2 regions of the Pectobacterium sp. 1950-15 genome follow, and region 2 is predicted to be linked to the other one. Evidence: predicted binding sites of a transcription regulator. Region 2 holds the regulator's gene; the other holds the start of a gene.
What was found. Region 2 encodes Fur, which represses iron uptake genes when iron is present. Its sites were predicted from a motif close to ATAATAATGAGAACNACTATCAA; they were not measured.
Positions count from the first base shown of each region.

Region 1 (7,455 bases), on a different contig from region 2:
CGTTCCCGCCAGTACGCCAGCCAGCAGACCGCTGGCCAACCGTTGCAGGCTGATAAAGAGCTGTGGCAGGAGATCGTGGTGCCAGAGTTCGACGGCGGTGTTAGCGACGACGTTGGGGGCAGGGAGAATCTGGGCGGGCATCCAGCCGTAGTGGGTGCTGATATACCACAGCGCCAGCAGTGCCAGCGGCACGATGAGTGGTACTACAAGCGACACGACTATTGACATGACAAGAGAATAGACCCGCGCAATTGGCAGAGCAGGCCAGACGTTCGCGTTTTTTTTCAGCAGTATCGACTTATTCATTTTATTCCACGAAAGCATCACGGCTGGATGAATAGGGAATAAAAAACAGGTTTCAGCCTTGAACGCCAATGCAATAAAACGATGGCCGCCGTGCAAGAAATGCATATGCGCAGCCCACGCCCGCCAGCGCTGATTTATGCTTTTTTCCGCTGAACAAACCTGTAAATGTTATTTAAGCCTGATGCAGACGGTTCGTTAGTTTTCATGGCAGATGAAACAAATTATTGAGGAAAACCGTATGCACCAACCATCAATCCCATCGATAACTCTTTTATCGGTAACTCTCCATCCTCGCTGGCGACAGGGGCTGCATAAGCTCATGGGCATTGCTCTGCTGATGAGCACGGCGCTAATGGCATCGACCGTTCAGGCGAACGACACTGCTCCGCAGGATGCACAGAAGCCGACGGAGATTCGCATTGGTTTGCCGGACCAAAGCGCGGGCAGCAAACCCTTTATCCGCGGGCCGTTGGGGTTGGCGCATATTCAAAAGCAACTGGAGAAAGAATTTGAACCGCAGGGTATCAAAATTCAGTGGTCGTTCTTTAAAGGCGCGGGCCCGGCGGTCAATGAGGCGCTGGCGAATAAGCAGTTGGATGTGGTGTATTTGGGCGATCTGGCGGCCATTATTGGTCGGGCGGGGGGATTGCCGACGCGGGTGCTGGTGGGATCGCGCGGCGCTAATTCTTATCTGGCGGCGACGCCGGAATCGGGTATTCAACGCATTGAAGATTTACGCGGTAAGCGGATTGCAGTCTACAAGGGAACGGCCGATCAGCTGTCGTTTGAGCGCGCGATTAAAAGCGTTGGACTCAATGAGCGCGACGTGCGGGTCATCAATCTGGACTGGACGGCGGGCAAAGCGGCGCTCGCAGCCAGACGCGTGGATGCAGTATGGGGCGGCGTCTCCCTGCTGGCGTTGCGTAAGCAGGGCATCAATATTGTGACCACCAGCCGGGCACTGGGCTGGGCGAATACCACGCAGGCTGCGGTGCTGGCGACGCAGGATTTTATCGACCGCTACCCAGGCACGACGCAGCAACTGGTGAATGTGCTGGTGGACAATGCGCAGTGGATCGGCGAGGCGCAGCACCTGCCGGACTATACCGCGCTAATGGCAGAGCAGAGCCAGATTCCGCAGGCGATCTTTCAGGAAGAGCTGAAAGCGGAAGATCTCCCGTTTCAAAGCTCGCCACGCCTCGATCCGTTCCTGCTGAGCAGTTTACAGGACAGCATCGAGCGGGCGAAAGCCGCCGGACTTATTCGCAACTCGTTTTCAGCCAGCGACTGGTTTGCTGGCGAGTTTGCCGATCGGGCATTGAAGGCCAAAGGACTGGAGTCAAATTGGCCGGTGTATGACGCCAGCGGCAATCCTGCGAAATAACCACGTAGGCGCTCACAGGGTCGGCAGTGGCGGAGCGGGTGAGCGCAGTTTGTCCTGCGCCAGTATGGTTTCAATCATCAGTTCAGCCAGCGGCGGTAGCGCTCTCTGCAAACAGGTGACAATGCCGAAACGGGTTTGCATGTTTCCCCACTCCGGCGGTGTTCCCGTCAGCGGAATTTCTACCAACTGGTGGCTTAATCGTCCCAGTGCGAAGCCATCCTCACTGGCGAAGCTGATGGCCTGCGTATGTCGCAGGATACTGAACACGGAATAGATATGGTCACACTGAATTTGCGGTCGATAATCGGGCTGGCGAGTTAAGGCGGCCAGCACCTTGCGCATACCGACGGGCATAAAAGGGGAGGCGAGAGGAAAGCGCAGCAAATCGTCCGGCGTCACGGTTGCCTGCTGTGCCAGCGGGTGTGAAGAGTGGCAGATAAAGAAGCAGCGCTGCCGGCTTAATGGCTGCACGTGGAGATGGGTTTCCATTTCGGCCTGCCAGGTATCGGCAACGATAAAAGGCCATTCGTCGGCCAGCAGTCGCTCACGCAGAGACTGCCAGTTATCCACGCTGTAGGTAACTCTGGCGCGTGGGCGAAGGGCATGGAAATGTGCGACCGCCTTGGGGATCAGCGTGGTCGAGGGGGCGGGGCCACAACCAAACGTCAGTTCACCTTCCTGCGCCTCGCTGATCTGCCGCATGTCGGTCATCAGCTCCCAGGACAACTCCTGCATGCGTCGGGCAAACGGCAGCAGCGTATTACCTTGCCACGTCAGCGCAAAGCGACGGCTCTGACGATCGATAAGCGGATGTCCCATCGTTTGTTCCAGCGCCTGAATGCTGCGGCTGAATGCCGACTGTGACAAACAGACGGCTTCTGCGGCCTGTACAAAACTCCCATGTTCGGCCAGCGCAAGAAAATTGCGTAATTGCCGTAAATCCAGATGCATGTTGCAGCTACCTAACCTATCGATTTTCCCCACTTTTTAGGCGGAGGTTGGCTGGCAACGCAATGAACAAAAAGTCATAAGTTATAGCGAATTGATTGCTAACGGTCTTCAGGCCGCCGTCTGACGCGGCCAGCGGCTATTTCGCCAGCGCACAGGAAAAGTCCTGAATTTCTTCCACCGATCCGAGGCTCATATTGAACACGTCAAGACCGCTGGCGAGCAGCACCTTTTCGCCGGCTGGCGTGGAGACCATTGCGAGGCCGTATTTGCCGATAGATTCATTCCGCTGCTGGGCGTAGCGATCGAGTGTTTTGAACGGATCGCTTTGCGTCAGTTCGTTCGCCGTGAGCGTTTTTGCCAGATAGACGTGTCCGTTAATTTTCACTGGCAGCGTTTTCCAGTCGGCAGAGAGCGTTGAAAACTGCTGGTTCAACGTCTGATAAATTTCCGGGCGCAGGCAGGCAATGTGGATATGCAGCTGGTTTTGCGTGCGGCCGTAGCGCGAGTTAATCGCCAGCGAAAGATAATCATCTTTGATCGGTTTACCCGCTTCGTGCGACAGATGGCCGCGTCTGTCCCATGCCTGCATAAAAAAATTGGGTGTGTTTTGCTGTAAGAGTTCAGGGCTTTCTATACCGCTGATTTTATCCGTTGGAAGCAGCAGGTCATGATAGGGGCCGTTTCTGTCATCAAAAAGCACGTAACCTTCTGCCAGATTGACTTCCAGACAGGGCGCGGAATTGCCATTACGCTGCTGATTGGGCACGCACTGTTCGCTGACGATCTCCCACAGTGCATTGCTGTTTCCCCGGCTAACCTTCCACCCTATTGTCGCGGCCGCTGCGAGTAAAATGATGGCAGAAACAGTGAATATCAAGATCGTGTTGCGTTTCATGACGGGTCTCCGGCAGGCGCACCAAGCGCTAAGTAGCAGGGAAAAACGGGGCATGATCAGTCAGTGACAAGTCAGTATGGGGCCGCTGCGATGTCATTAATATGACTTTGGTGAAAGGAGAAGGGCTAATCGGTAAGGGATTGTAAGAGAGAGCGGTGGTGGAATAGCACGCGACGCTGCCTTTTAACCTGCATAGCAATGTGATTAAAAGGCAGCGAGAAAACGACAGGAATCAGAACAAGTCGACCCGCACGTCCACGCCAACGGTTCGACCTTCGTTGACCTGTGCGTAGCCCGATGTGTCGCTCATGAAGCCAAAGGTGCGATAGCGGCGGTCGAAGACGTTATCCACATAGCCGGCGATATTCACCCGGTCGGTCGCCTGCCAACTGAGGCGCAGGTCGGTTGTGGTATAGGTGCCCTGACGCAGCGCGTTGTCGCCGTCGAAGTAGTGCGGCCCTACCACGTTGAAGGCCAGACGTGGCATTAACGCGCCGAACGAGGTATCAATCAATCCGTTCAGGCTGGTGCCGGCACCGTAGCGCGGGACGAAGGGGACGCGTTTATCCTGATAGCTCTCACTATCGCCCGTAAATTCAGAACGGACATAAGTACCGTTGATATCCCATGACCAGTTGGGAACGAATTGCCACTTCAGCATCATCTCTACGCCGCTGGCGTCGGCGCGGCCTGCATTGCTAAGCGTTTGCATACCGACCGGGCCGGAATACAGCTGCATATCACGCGTATGGGTGTGGAAGACCGCGCCCTGAAGTTGCACATCGCCACTCTGATAGCGCGAGCCGATTTCATAGTTAATCGATTTCTCCGCACTATACGGAATAGCCTGCGTGCCAGCAGCAGGCGAATAGTTAAAGCCAGTTGGCTTGTAGCCCTGTGCGACGCGGGTATAGACACGCCAGTCATTATTCAGCAGGTAGCTGGCGGAGAGCTGTCCCAGTACCTGATCGTCATCGACGCTATTGCTGTCGCCCACGTTCATGCCGGAGAACTGCTGGCGGTAACGGGTTTCGGCTTTATCGTGCGATACGCGCAGCCCGCCGCCCAGATCGATACGGTCGGTCAGGTGCCAGGTCAGATCGCTGTAGGCGGCTAACGTCTCCGTTGACGTATTGGCATTGCTTTTCATAAACGGAGAACCTGTCTGAATGTAGGTCAGATCGAGTTTCTGACGTGTGTTCTGTCGGTAAAGGCCGAACACCATATCTACCGTGCGGCCTGCGCCGTGTGTCGCCGCACGCAGTTCCTGCACGTCCTGATTCCAGCGCTCCGGCATGTCGGCAATCAGCGTACCGTTCGGGAAGGTGCGGTCATAATTCTGCTGCTGCCATGCGCCGATCAGGCTGAAGATCCAGTTATCGGTGGTGTATTTTCCGCTTAGTGACTGGCTGTGCGTGCAGCGGCGCAGTTTAGGATCGGGTGCGCCCGCGGCGATCTCCAGCGTCCGGTTTTTCGCATCGCCAAACGGCAGATAGGTATCCTGTGTGGCGCGCGTGCAGTCTTCCGTTAGTGCCAGACTGGTTTCCCACGGTTGGCCTTCGGGAGCCAGTCGCAGCCGAAGATTTCCGACGCTGGATTTTGTCCCGCCGAGGTTGTCGCTACCCGTCGCGGGGTTGGTCATCGCGCCTGAATCGACCTGGCGCAGCAGCGTGACGCTGCCATATAGCAGACCATCCTGAATGGGGCCGCTGAGGTTGATTTTGCCGTGATAGCCGTCGCGGCTGGCGACGCCGCCTTCGACATAGCCGCGCGGCGTGCTGTCCGGCTGCTGGGTCACGATGTTGATAATGCCGCCCTGTGCGCTTTTACCGTACAGCGTTCCCTGCGGGCCTCGCAGCATTTCAATGCTTTCCACATCGGAGAGTGTCTGCACGGTGTTGGTGGCGAGCTGCGGTACGCCGTCTACGTAGACCGTCACCGCCGGGCTGTAGAAATCCTGTGCGGAAGACACGCCGCGCAGTGAGATCGAGGGGAACAGCAGGCTGCCGTTATTACCGAGGTTCAGGCCGGGCATCACGCGGGTCAGCTTGTCAGTGCTGGTGACACCCGCATCTTTCAGCTCCGGTGCCGTCACGACGGTGGAAGAGACGTTGTTGGCCGAGGCGGAATAGGGCGATTGTTTGCTGGCGGAGACAACGAGCGTATCGTCCTGAGCGGCAAAAACGCAGGACGAGAGAAATACGCCGGTTAAGGCAAGCGGATAAAGACGCATTATTTTCATTATGAAATCCCTGAAAAACTAAAATCGATGTCAAAGGCAACGGTTTCATCACGACACGCGTTATGACGGTACGAAAGCGCGTAAGACAGAGAATGATGAAAGTTAAATGATAATCGTTTGCATTTTTTGATCTACCCGTATCGGGTCTATTTCAACCCGAATACAGTAGGCTGCCTGCCCATTTTTCCGTTTTGTTAATCCCGCCCTTGCTGGCTTATGATTGCTGGTGCAGCACCGTCAGAAAACACGCGGGAAAGCCGCACAGATAGCTGTTTGGCGGGCCACAGGCTGGCGACGGCGAAGCAGGCCAGCACGCCCAGCGTGGTCTGGTAGTTCGTGTGATGTGCTAACTGGAGCGCGGTAATCGACACGATCATGGCGACAGCGGCATCGGTAGATTGGAACAGCGCATAGTCGGATGCAGGCTGATGCGGTCTGACTACTCCCATCAGGACGTTGTATAGCGTGACAAACCCGACGGCGGCGGCCAGATTGACCACGCCAAAGAGCACGATCCACATGTTCAGCGCAAACAGCGGATAGCCGACGGCTAGCGTGATAGCGAGTAGCGCGTGCGTGACCATCACGGGCAGCAGGCAGCGCAGTGCGCCCATACGACGAATCAGGACGTTGGCGAGCACAATCCCTACGCCGCTCACGGCGGTGCTGTACACGGTCATGACGATGCCCAGTTGGCTCAGGCTAAGCTGTCTGTCGATCAGCATGACGGTCTGTAGCGCCATCATGCCGCGCATCGCCAGATAGAAAATGGCCGTGAAGGCTAATACCGGCCAGAGCGCGTTGAACGTCAGACGGTTGAGCGTCGGGCGTACGGTTTGCTGAGTCGGATGATGCTGAATTTGGGGTTGCCGGGTATAGCGCAGCGGCAGGATGAGCATCAGCAGCGACAGCCCTGCCAGCGCGAAGAAGCCACCTCGCCATCCCGCCTGTTCTGCAATGCTCAGGAACGCATACGAACCAAACAGAATACCCAGATAGCTGCCGCCGACCTGTGCGGTATTCGCCAGTGCGCGGCTGGCGGCGCTGGTGGTACAAATCGTGATGCCATCGGCATAGATATCGTGGCTGGCGGAAAGCAGCGCCAATAACATCAGCGCGATGACGATAGTCAGGACCGAGTGCTCCGGTGAAATCATGCCAATCCCGACCAGCATCGACGCCATCGCGATCTGGAGCAGCGCCAGACTGCCTAAATAGGGATTACCGCGCAGAGGAAGCGCGTGACGCTCGCCCCACGGCGCCCAGAGGCATTTGGCAATCCACGGCAGAAAGGTCAGCGACAGCCAGCTTAGCTGCGCTAGATCCAACCCGGCGTGGCGAAAATAGCCCGCCACGCCTTGCATAATGAGCGCGGTGATCATGCCCTGATGAAGATAGAAACACCAATAGGGAAGGTAGCGTGTCATCGAGCTGTCTGTCATGGTTTGTCGCTATCCAGCAGCGTTAGCGCCAGCGCCTGTGCTTCAAGCGAGGTGGCAACGACAAAATAGGCATACGGTGCCTGCCCGGACTGCGCCCAGTTCTCCGCCCATTCCACGTATTTTTGCCTTTTGGCCTCGTCGCTTTCGATACGAATGGCACCTGCGCAGTATTGCTGTTGCAGGCTGGTGTTATCGCGCGTCCACTGGAGGTAAGCATTCATAAAGACGGGGGAAC
Region 1 is NZ_JBBBQR010000021.1:42,146-49,600, reverse strand. It holds gene WCT94_RS18700 (ABC transporter permease) at 1-306, opposite strand, end outside; gene WCT94_RS18695 (ABC transporter substrate-binding protein) at 545-1,690, shown strand; gene WCT94_RS18690 (LysR family transcriptional regulator) at 1,703-2,641, opposite strand; gene WCT94_RS18685 (CDP-diacylglycerol diphosphatase) at 2,778-3,536, opposite strand; gene WCT94_RS18680 (TonB-dependent siderophore receptor) at 3,769-5,778, opposite strand; gene WCT94_RS18675 (MFS transporter) at 5,973-7,220, opposite strand; gene WCT94_RS18670 (hypothetical protein) at 7,217-7,455, opposite strand, start outside.
Region 1: WCT94_RS18680 (TonB-dependent siderophore receptor) is a predicted target of Fur. The motif match lies at 5,885-5,907, and genes of this name have one in related genera.

Region 2 (7,455 bases):
AGCGTTAATCTTCTCAACGATGTGGCGGGCGGCCCATTTTCCGACGTCGGCGGCGGTAGTTAAGGGAATGAGTCTCATCAGCGCTCTCCTGATTTTTAAGTGGAATAAATTGCGTTATTGCGTCAATCGCGCCAGCTACGCGTTTTGTCTATGCATTAAAATTAGTCTACTCCGTTTTTTTTAATCTTGAAATAAGTTGGGGTTTTATTCAGGTATAAACTTTTAGTATGCAGTTTTTTGGTGATTTTTATCACATAATTACGGGGTTTAATTTGTGTAGCGAATTATTTTTCTTACACTCCCCCTGAGAACTACCGCTGCCATGTTTTCTCGACAATGAAGTTTTTCGACAGCGACGTTCTTCGGCAGTGAAATTTATTGGCAGGTTTGTTTGCCCCACAACATTTCATTTACCTCGCAAAGGTAAGAGAGGGAAAAGTGAGTACTCTTAGCTATTTACAAAAAGTCGGCCGGGCATTGATGGTGCCTGTCGCGACGCTGCCTGCTGCCGCCATCCTGATGGGGATAGGTTACTGGATTGATCCGGTTGGCTGGGGAAGCGAGAACGCATTGGCGGCACTCCTCATCAAATCGGGCGAGGCGATTATCGGGCATATGGCGGTGCTGTTTGCGGTCGGTGTCGCTTACGGCATGTCGAAAGATAAAGATGGTGCGGCAGCATTGACCGGTTTTGTCGGCTATCTGGTGCTGACCACGCTGTGTTCACCGGCTGTTGTCGCCATGATCCAACGGATCCCTGTTGAACAGGTGCCCGCTGCGTTCGGCAAGATTGAAAACCAGTTCATCGGGATTCTGGTCGGTGTGATGTCCGCCGAATTGTATAACCGCTTTAGTCAGGTTGAACTGCCTAAGGCGCTGTCGTTCTTCAGCGGACGCCGTTTGGTCCCGATTCTGGTTTCTTTCCTGATGATTCTGGTGGCGTTCATTTTAATGTACGTCTGGCCGGTGATTTACAATGCTCTGGTGTCGTTTGGCGAACACATCCAACAAATGGGCTCGGTAGGTGCTGGGGTTTATGCCTTCTTTAACCGCTTGCTGATTCCTGTTGGGCTGCACCACGCGCTGAACTCCGTGTTCTGGTTTGATGTTGCGGGTATCAACGATATCCCTAACTTCCTGGCCGGCCAACAGTCTATTGATTCAGGCAAAGCCGTTGTGGGGATCACCGGACGTTATCAGGCGGGCTTCTTCCCGATTATGATGTTCGGCCTGCCGGGTGCAGCGCTGGCGATTTATCACTGTGCTCGCCCTGAGAACAAAAGCAAAGTAGCCGGAATTATGCTGGCGGCGGCGTTTGCCTCCTTCTTTACTGGTATCACTGAGCCGCTGGAATTCTCCTTCATGTTTGTGGCACCGGTGCTGTATTTCCTGCATGCGCTGCTGACTGGTTTTTCCGTCTTTATCGCAGCCAGCATGCATTGGATTGCCGGCTTTGGCTTCAGTGCCGGTCTGGTGGACATGGTGCTGTCTTCGCGCAACCCGCTGGCTACCCAGTGGTACATGCTGCTTGTTCAGGGACTGGCATTTTTCGTTATTTACTATGTGGTGTTCCGCTTTACCATCACGCGCTTCAATCTGTTAACGCCGGGACGTGAGCTGGCCGTGAGCGGTAGCGAAGCTGATGGATATGACGTGAGTACCGCATCCGCGAGCGAGAAATCAGGTGATACAGCGTCACTGGCGCGGGGTTACCTGCAGGCACTGGGTGGGAAAGACAATCTGCTCGGTATTGATGCCTGTATTACGCGTCTGCGTTTGAACGTGGCGGATTCCTCTCTGGTGGATGATGCACAGGCGAAGCGTCTTGGTGCGGCGGGCGTTATTCGTCTGAATAAGCAAAGCGTACAGATTGTCGTGGGCACACAGGCTGAATCGATAGCGACCGCACTGAAAGCGGAACGCGACAAGGCCTAATATGACGGTGCTACTTGTTTAACGTGGTGTTATGTCCATGAAATTGATAGGGCGAGATGGCAATCTCGCCCTTTTTTTTCGTTATGAATAATTAAATGAAACTAACGGTTGTTTCCCAGCGTAGCTTGTTGGATCATTGTCGGTTATACGTCGTTTTAGCATTGAGGAATGAAGAATGAGTGAGGCTGAAGCCCGCCCAACCAACTTTATCCGTCAGATTATCGATGAAGATCTGGCGTCCGGTAAGCATGACCATATTCAGACGCGTTTCCCGCCAGAGCCGAACGGCTATCTGCATATTGGGCATGCCAAGTCTATTTGCCTGAATTTTGGTATCGCGCGTGACTATCAGGGGCAATGCAACCTGCGTTTTGACGACACCAACCCAGTAAAAGAAGATATCGAATACGTTGAGTCGATCAAACGTGACGTCGAGTGGCTGGGCTTTTCATGGAGCGGCGACGTCCGCTATTCTTCTGATTATTTCGATCAACTGCATGCGTATGCGGTTGAGCTGATCGGTAAAGGGCTGGCTTATGTCGATGAACTGACGCCCGAGCAAATCCGCGAATACCGCGGTACGTTGACGGCGCCGGGCAAAAACAGCCCTTACCGCGACCGTACCGTGCAGGAAAACCTGGCGCTGTTTGAAAAAATGCGTAACGGCGGGTTTGCGGAAGGTACGGCCTGCCTGCGAGCAAAAATCGATATGGCATCGTCCTTTATCGTGATGCGCGATCCGGTGCTGTACCGTATTAAATTTGCCGATCACCACCAGACGGGTAACAAGTGGTGCATCTACCCGATGTATGACTTCACCCACTGCATCTCCGATGCGCTGGAAGGGATCACGCATTCACTGTGTACGCTGGAATTCCAGGATAACCGCCGCCTGTACGACTGGGTGTTGGACAACATTACGATTCCTTGCCATCCGCGTCAGTACGAATTCTCTCGCCTCAATCTCGAATACGCGATTATGTCCAAGCGTAAGCTGAATCAGTTGGTGGTGGAAAATGTCGTTGAAGGATGGGACGATCCGCGCATGCCGACCATCTCTGGTCTGCGCCGTCGTGGTTATAGCGCAGCCTCTATCCGTGAATTTTGTGTGCGCATCGGCGTCACGAAACAGGATAACAACGTGGAAATGGCCGCGCTTGAATCCTGTATCCGCGACGATCTGAATGAGAACGCCCCGCGTGCGATGGCGGTGCTGGATCCGGTCAAAGTCGTGATCGAGAATCTGCCAGCCGGGCATGAAGAATTTGTCGCGATGCCAAACCATCCGAACAAGCCGGAAATGGGGTCACGTCAGGTGGCATTCAGCCGTGAAGTCTATATCGACCGTGCTGACTTCCGTGAAGAAGCTAACAAACAGTACAAACGCTTGGTGTTGGGTAAAGAAGTGCGTCTGCGTAATGCCTACGTGATCAAAGCCGACCGCATTGAAAAAGACGAGCAGGGCACCATCACTACGATCTACTGTAGCTATGATGCAGAGACGCTGAGCAAAGATCCGGCTGATGGCCGTAAAGTGAAGGGCGTGATTCACTGGGTTTCTGCGGCACACGCGGTACCCGCAGAATTCCGTTTGTACGATCGTCTGTTCAGTGTGGCAAACCCTGGCGCGGCAGAGGACTTCCTGTCGACGATTAACCCAGACTCACTGAAGATTACGCAAGGTTTTGTCGAAGCGAGCCTGGCGCAAGCAGAAGCAGAGAAAGCGTATCAGTTTGAGCGTGAAGGTTACTTCTGTGCCGATCGTGTTTACTCCAGTGCAGAGCATCTGGTGTTTAACCGTACGGTTGGGCTGCGCGATACCTGGGTTGGCTAAGGCTGACTGGAAAGAAGACAAAAATAAAACCGCCTCGGCGGTTTTATTTTTTTATGCGGTCGATTTATCGTGTGGAATCGTGCAGGGTTTCGTCCTCTCGGCAATCCCCTTCACTGCAATGCCCGTAGAGATACAAACTGTGGTTGGTCAGTTTAATGCCGTGTCTTTCTGCGATCTCGCGTTGGCGTGCTTCGATAGACTCATCGCGGAATTCAATGACTTTGCCACAGTCGAGGCAAATTAAGTGATCGTGATGATGCTGCTGCGTCAGTTCAAAGACGGACTTTCCACCTTCGAAGTTATGACGGGTTACGATGCCCGCATCATCAAACTGGTTGAGTACGCGATAGACGGTAGCAAGACCAATCTCTTCGCCCATATCAATCAGTCTCTTATATAAATCTTCCGCACTGACGTGATGGCAGACAGGATCCTGTAACACTTCCAGTATTTTCAGTCTTGGAAGAGTGACTTTCAGGCCGGCCTTCTTTAATGCGGTATTGTTGTCAGTCATGCGGGTTTAGTCCTGTTGCTTACTTATCAATGGAGGCTGCCTAGCCTATGACATCGGTCGGCTCAAAAAATGTAATAGCGTCCCAATTATAGAACCGCACATACAAAATGAAAACAAGGGAATGTTAACAATATTGTCCCCATTCACACTACTGGTATAGAACGCAATACGTTGTTGATGAATGAGGAAATGGTGAAGCACGTATAAAACCGATGGGATTATTGTACAGGTTTACTGATAGAAGTTAAAAAAATGTATCAATTATTATGAAAGGTTTTACCTATCAATGCTGTTTTGGCTCTGATAGGGATTATCAGAGCCAATAGGATTTAGCCAACCAGCTCTTTCAGGTTCAGTTCATCGCTGATCTGTTTGACCCACGTTGTTACGCGTTCGCTGGTCAGTTCAGGCTGGCGGTCTTCATCGATAGCCAGGCCGATGAAGTGGTTGTCGTCGGCGAGCCCTTTAGAGGCTTCAAAGTAATAGCCCTCTGTTGGCCAGTGGCCGACAATCGTCGCGCCGCGAGGTTCGATAATGTCACGGATAGTACCCATGGCATCACAGAAGTATTCCGCATAGTCTTCCTGATCGCCGCAGCCAAACAGGGCAACCAGTTTTCCTGTGAAATCAACTTCTTCCAGCGAAGGGAAGAAGTCATCCCAATCGCACTGAGCTTCACCGTAATACCAGGTTGGAATACCCAGCAGCAGAATGTCGAAACCTTCGAGGTCTTCTTTGCTGCTTTTGGCGATGTCATGAACATCAGCAACGTTGGTGCCTAACTGCTGTTGGATCGTTTTGGCGATGTTTTCAGTGTTGCCAGTATCACTGCCAAAGAATATTCCGATGAGTGCCATGAATTGAATAACCTCTTGATTCCTAATGGTATGGTGTAATGTTTCACCCACTTATCTGTTAATAATAACAGACACTCACATCAGGAGAAACTCGTATCGGTAAGGATGCGTAAATCAAAGGCGTATGAAATGTGGAGGGGAGTAAAAGAAACGAAACGCAGTTCTGCCGACGCTAAATTCCCCATAATGAATAGGGATTATGGTATCGTCAGGGATTAAACGCTCATTTCCTTAATATCTTGGTGGGTATTTATTTATAACAATGTTTCATTTTTTATGAATATGCTTTTTATTTTTACAACTGATTCCGATTGTAATTAAAAGCAGACTTCTTTTTGTAAGAAATAAAAGTCACCTCACGGTACGTTACTCTTCGTGAGAATTAAAATGCATACAAAAGATAATGTTTTAATCGAATTGAAAGTCTGTAACATTTCTCGGGAATATTCCTAATAAATGGAAATAAGAATTATAACCATTTACAGATGAGACGATGAAAATACAGAAGGAAAAGGTTTTAGCCTTTTGATGTTAAAGAATAAAGTGAAAGTTCAGCGTAAATTGCCTTGCCCATTGACAGCATGCCGATGCCAACGCACGTGAGGCGCGGCGGTAGCGAACTTTATGGTAACTCTCTGATTAAAAAACTTATATCTATAAAAATAAGTGCATCCATTCTCAATATAAAAAATTATATTAATAAATATAGCGAGAACGCTAAATATTCTCTGTGTTTAGCCGATGAGTTAGCGTGGTTTTTGAGTTTTCAACTCGGTGAAATGTGAACGCTAGGGAGAAGTGACCTGTTTCATGGTGTGAATTTTCTGATTCATATCGGTTGATTAGCGATAAAAATCTTTTTAACCATTTTCCTGATTTGGAGTGAGCTATGAGACTTATAAAAAATATTGCCATCAGAACCGCTATGCTATGGGTGCTGGGCATTTTTTGTGTCCTTTGGGGTGGCGTATCGATATATACCATGTTCTCTTTTAAAGAGATGACGACGACCTCGAAAACCAGCACCTTGCTGGTTCAGAATATGAATTTTATCAACCAGGGCAACGATCAATACTTCCGTATGGTAACCCGTCTGGCGCGTGCCGTTGACGCTCGCCGCAGCGGTGATAATGCCGCCGCAGATAAAGAGCAGGCTTCTGCACTTGTCGCGCTGGATAAACTGAAGTCTGATTTGGTGGCGTTTAATGCTATCGATCATGCGGGTCTGGATGCGGCGCTGGTACAGGCTGTCAGTCGTGACTGGAACAATCTGGTTACTCAGGGGGTTGAGCCGCTTTACCAGAAGGCCGTTGCCAACGCACTGGATGATTACCAAAATCAGGCCAAGAACGTTGTGCCGCCATTGAGTCGCCAATTTGGTGCATCTTTATCCGCATTCAGTAACGCCAGCGCAGAGAAATTCGATGCGGCAGGCGTTCGTTTTGAAAAAATCACCACGATTGGACAGAACATTTTGCTGAGCGGATTGGTTATCGGTCTGATCATGCTGTTCCTGACTGACCGTTATCTGGTTGTGTGTCTGGTTCGTCCATTAAATGACCTGCGCTATCACTTTAGCGTGATTGCTTCCGGCCATCTGGGCAAGCCAATTCTGGACTTCGGCAATAACTGTGTCGGTCGTCTGTTCCCACTGCTGCGTGAAATGCAGGGGAGTCTGGCCAGCACGGTTAGCACGATCAGAAACAGCACGGATTCCATCTATCAGGGGGCTTCTGAAATTGCTGCGGGCAACAACGATCTGTCTTCACGTACTGAAGAGCAGGCTTCCGCGCTGGAAGAAACTGCGGCAAGCATGGAGCAACTGACGGCGACGGTGAAACAGAACGCCGAAAACGCCAACCACGCTAGCCAACTGGCGTTGCAAGCTTCGACAACGGCGAAGAAGGGCGGCGAGATCGTTGAGAACGTGGTGAAAACCATGGCGGAAATCTCTGGCAGTTCGAGAAAAATTGCAGAAATCACCACTGTGATTAACGGCATCGCTTTCCAGACCAACATTCTGGCGTTGAATGCGGCGGTAGAAGCCGCGCGTGCGGGTGAGCAAGGGCGTGGGTTCGCCGTGGTGGCGGGAGAAGTACGCAGTCTGGCACAGCGCAGTGCGCAGGCAGCGAAAGAGATCGAAGGGCTGATTTCTGAGTCTGTTCGCTGTGTCGATACGGGTTCCAACCTGGTTAGCGATGCTGGTGACACCATGCAGGATATCGTCCGTGCGGTGACCAACGTGACGGATATTATGGGTGAGATTGCGTCGGCATCGGAAGAACAAAGCAAAGGGATTGCACAGGTTGGTCAGG
Region 2 is NZ_JBBBQR010000005.1:76,746-84,200, reverse strand. It holds gene nagB (glucosamine-6-phosphate deaminase) at 1-78, opposite strand, end outside; gene nagE (N-acetylglucosamine-specific PTS transporter subunit IIBC) at 439-1,935, shown strand; gene glnS (glutamine--tRNA ligase) at 2,111-3,769, shown strand; gene fur (ferric iron uptake transcriptional regulator) at 3,834-4,283, opposite strand; gene fldA (flavodoxin FldA) at 4,613-5,140, opposite strand; gene WCT94_RS07710 (methyl-accepting chemotaxis protein) at 6,030-7,455, shown strand, end outside.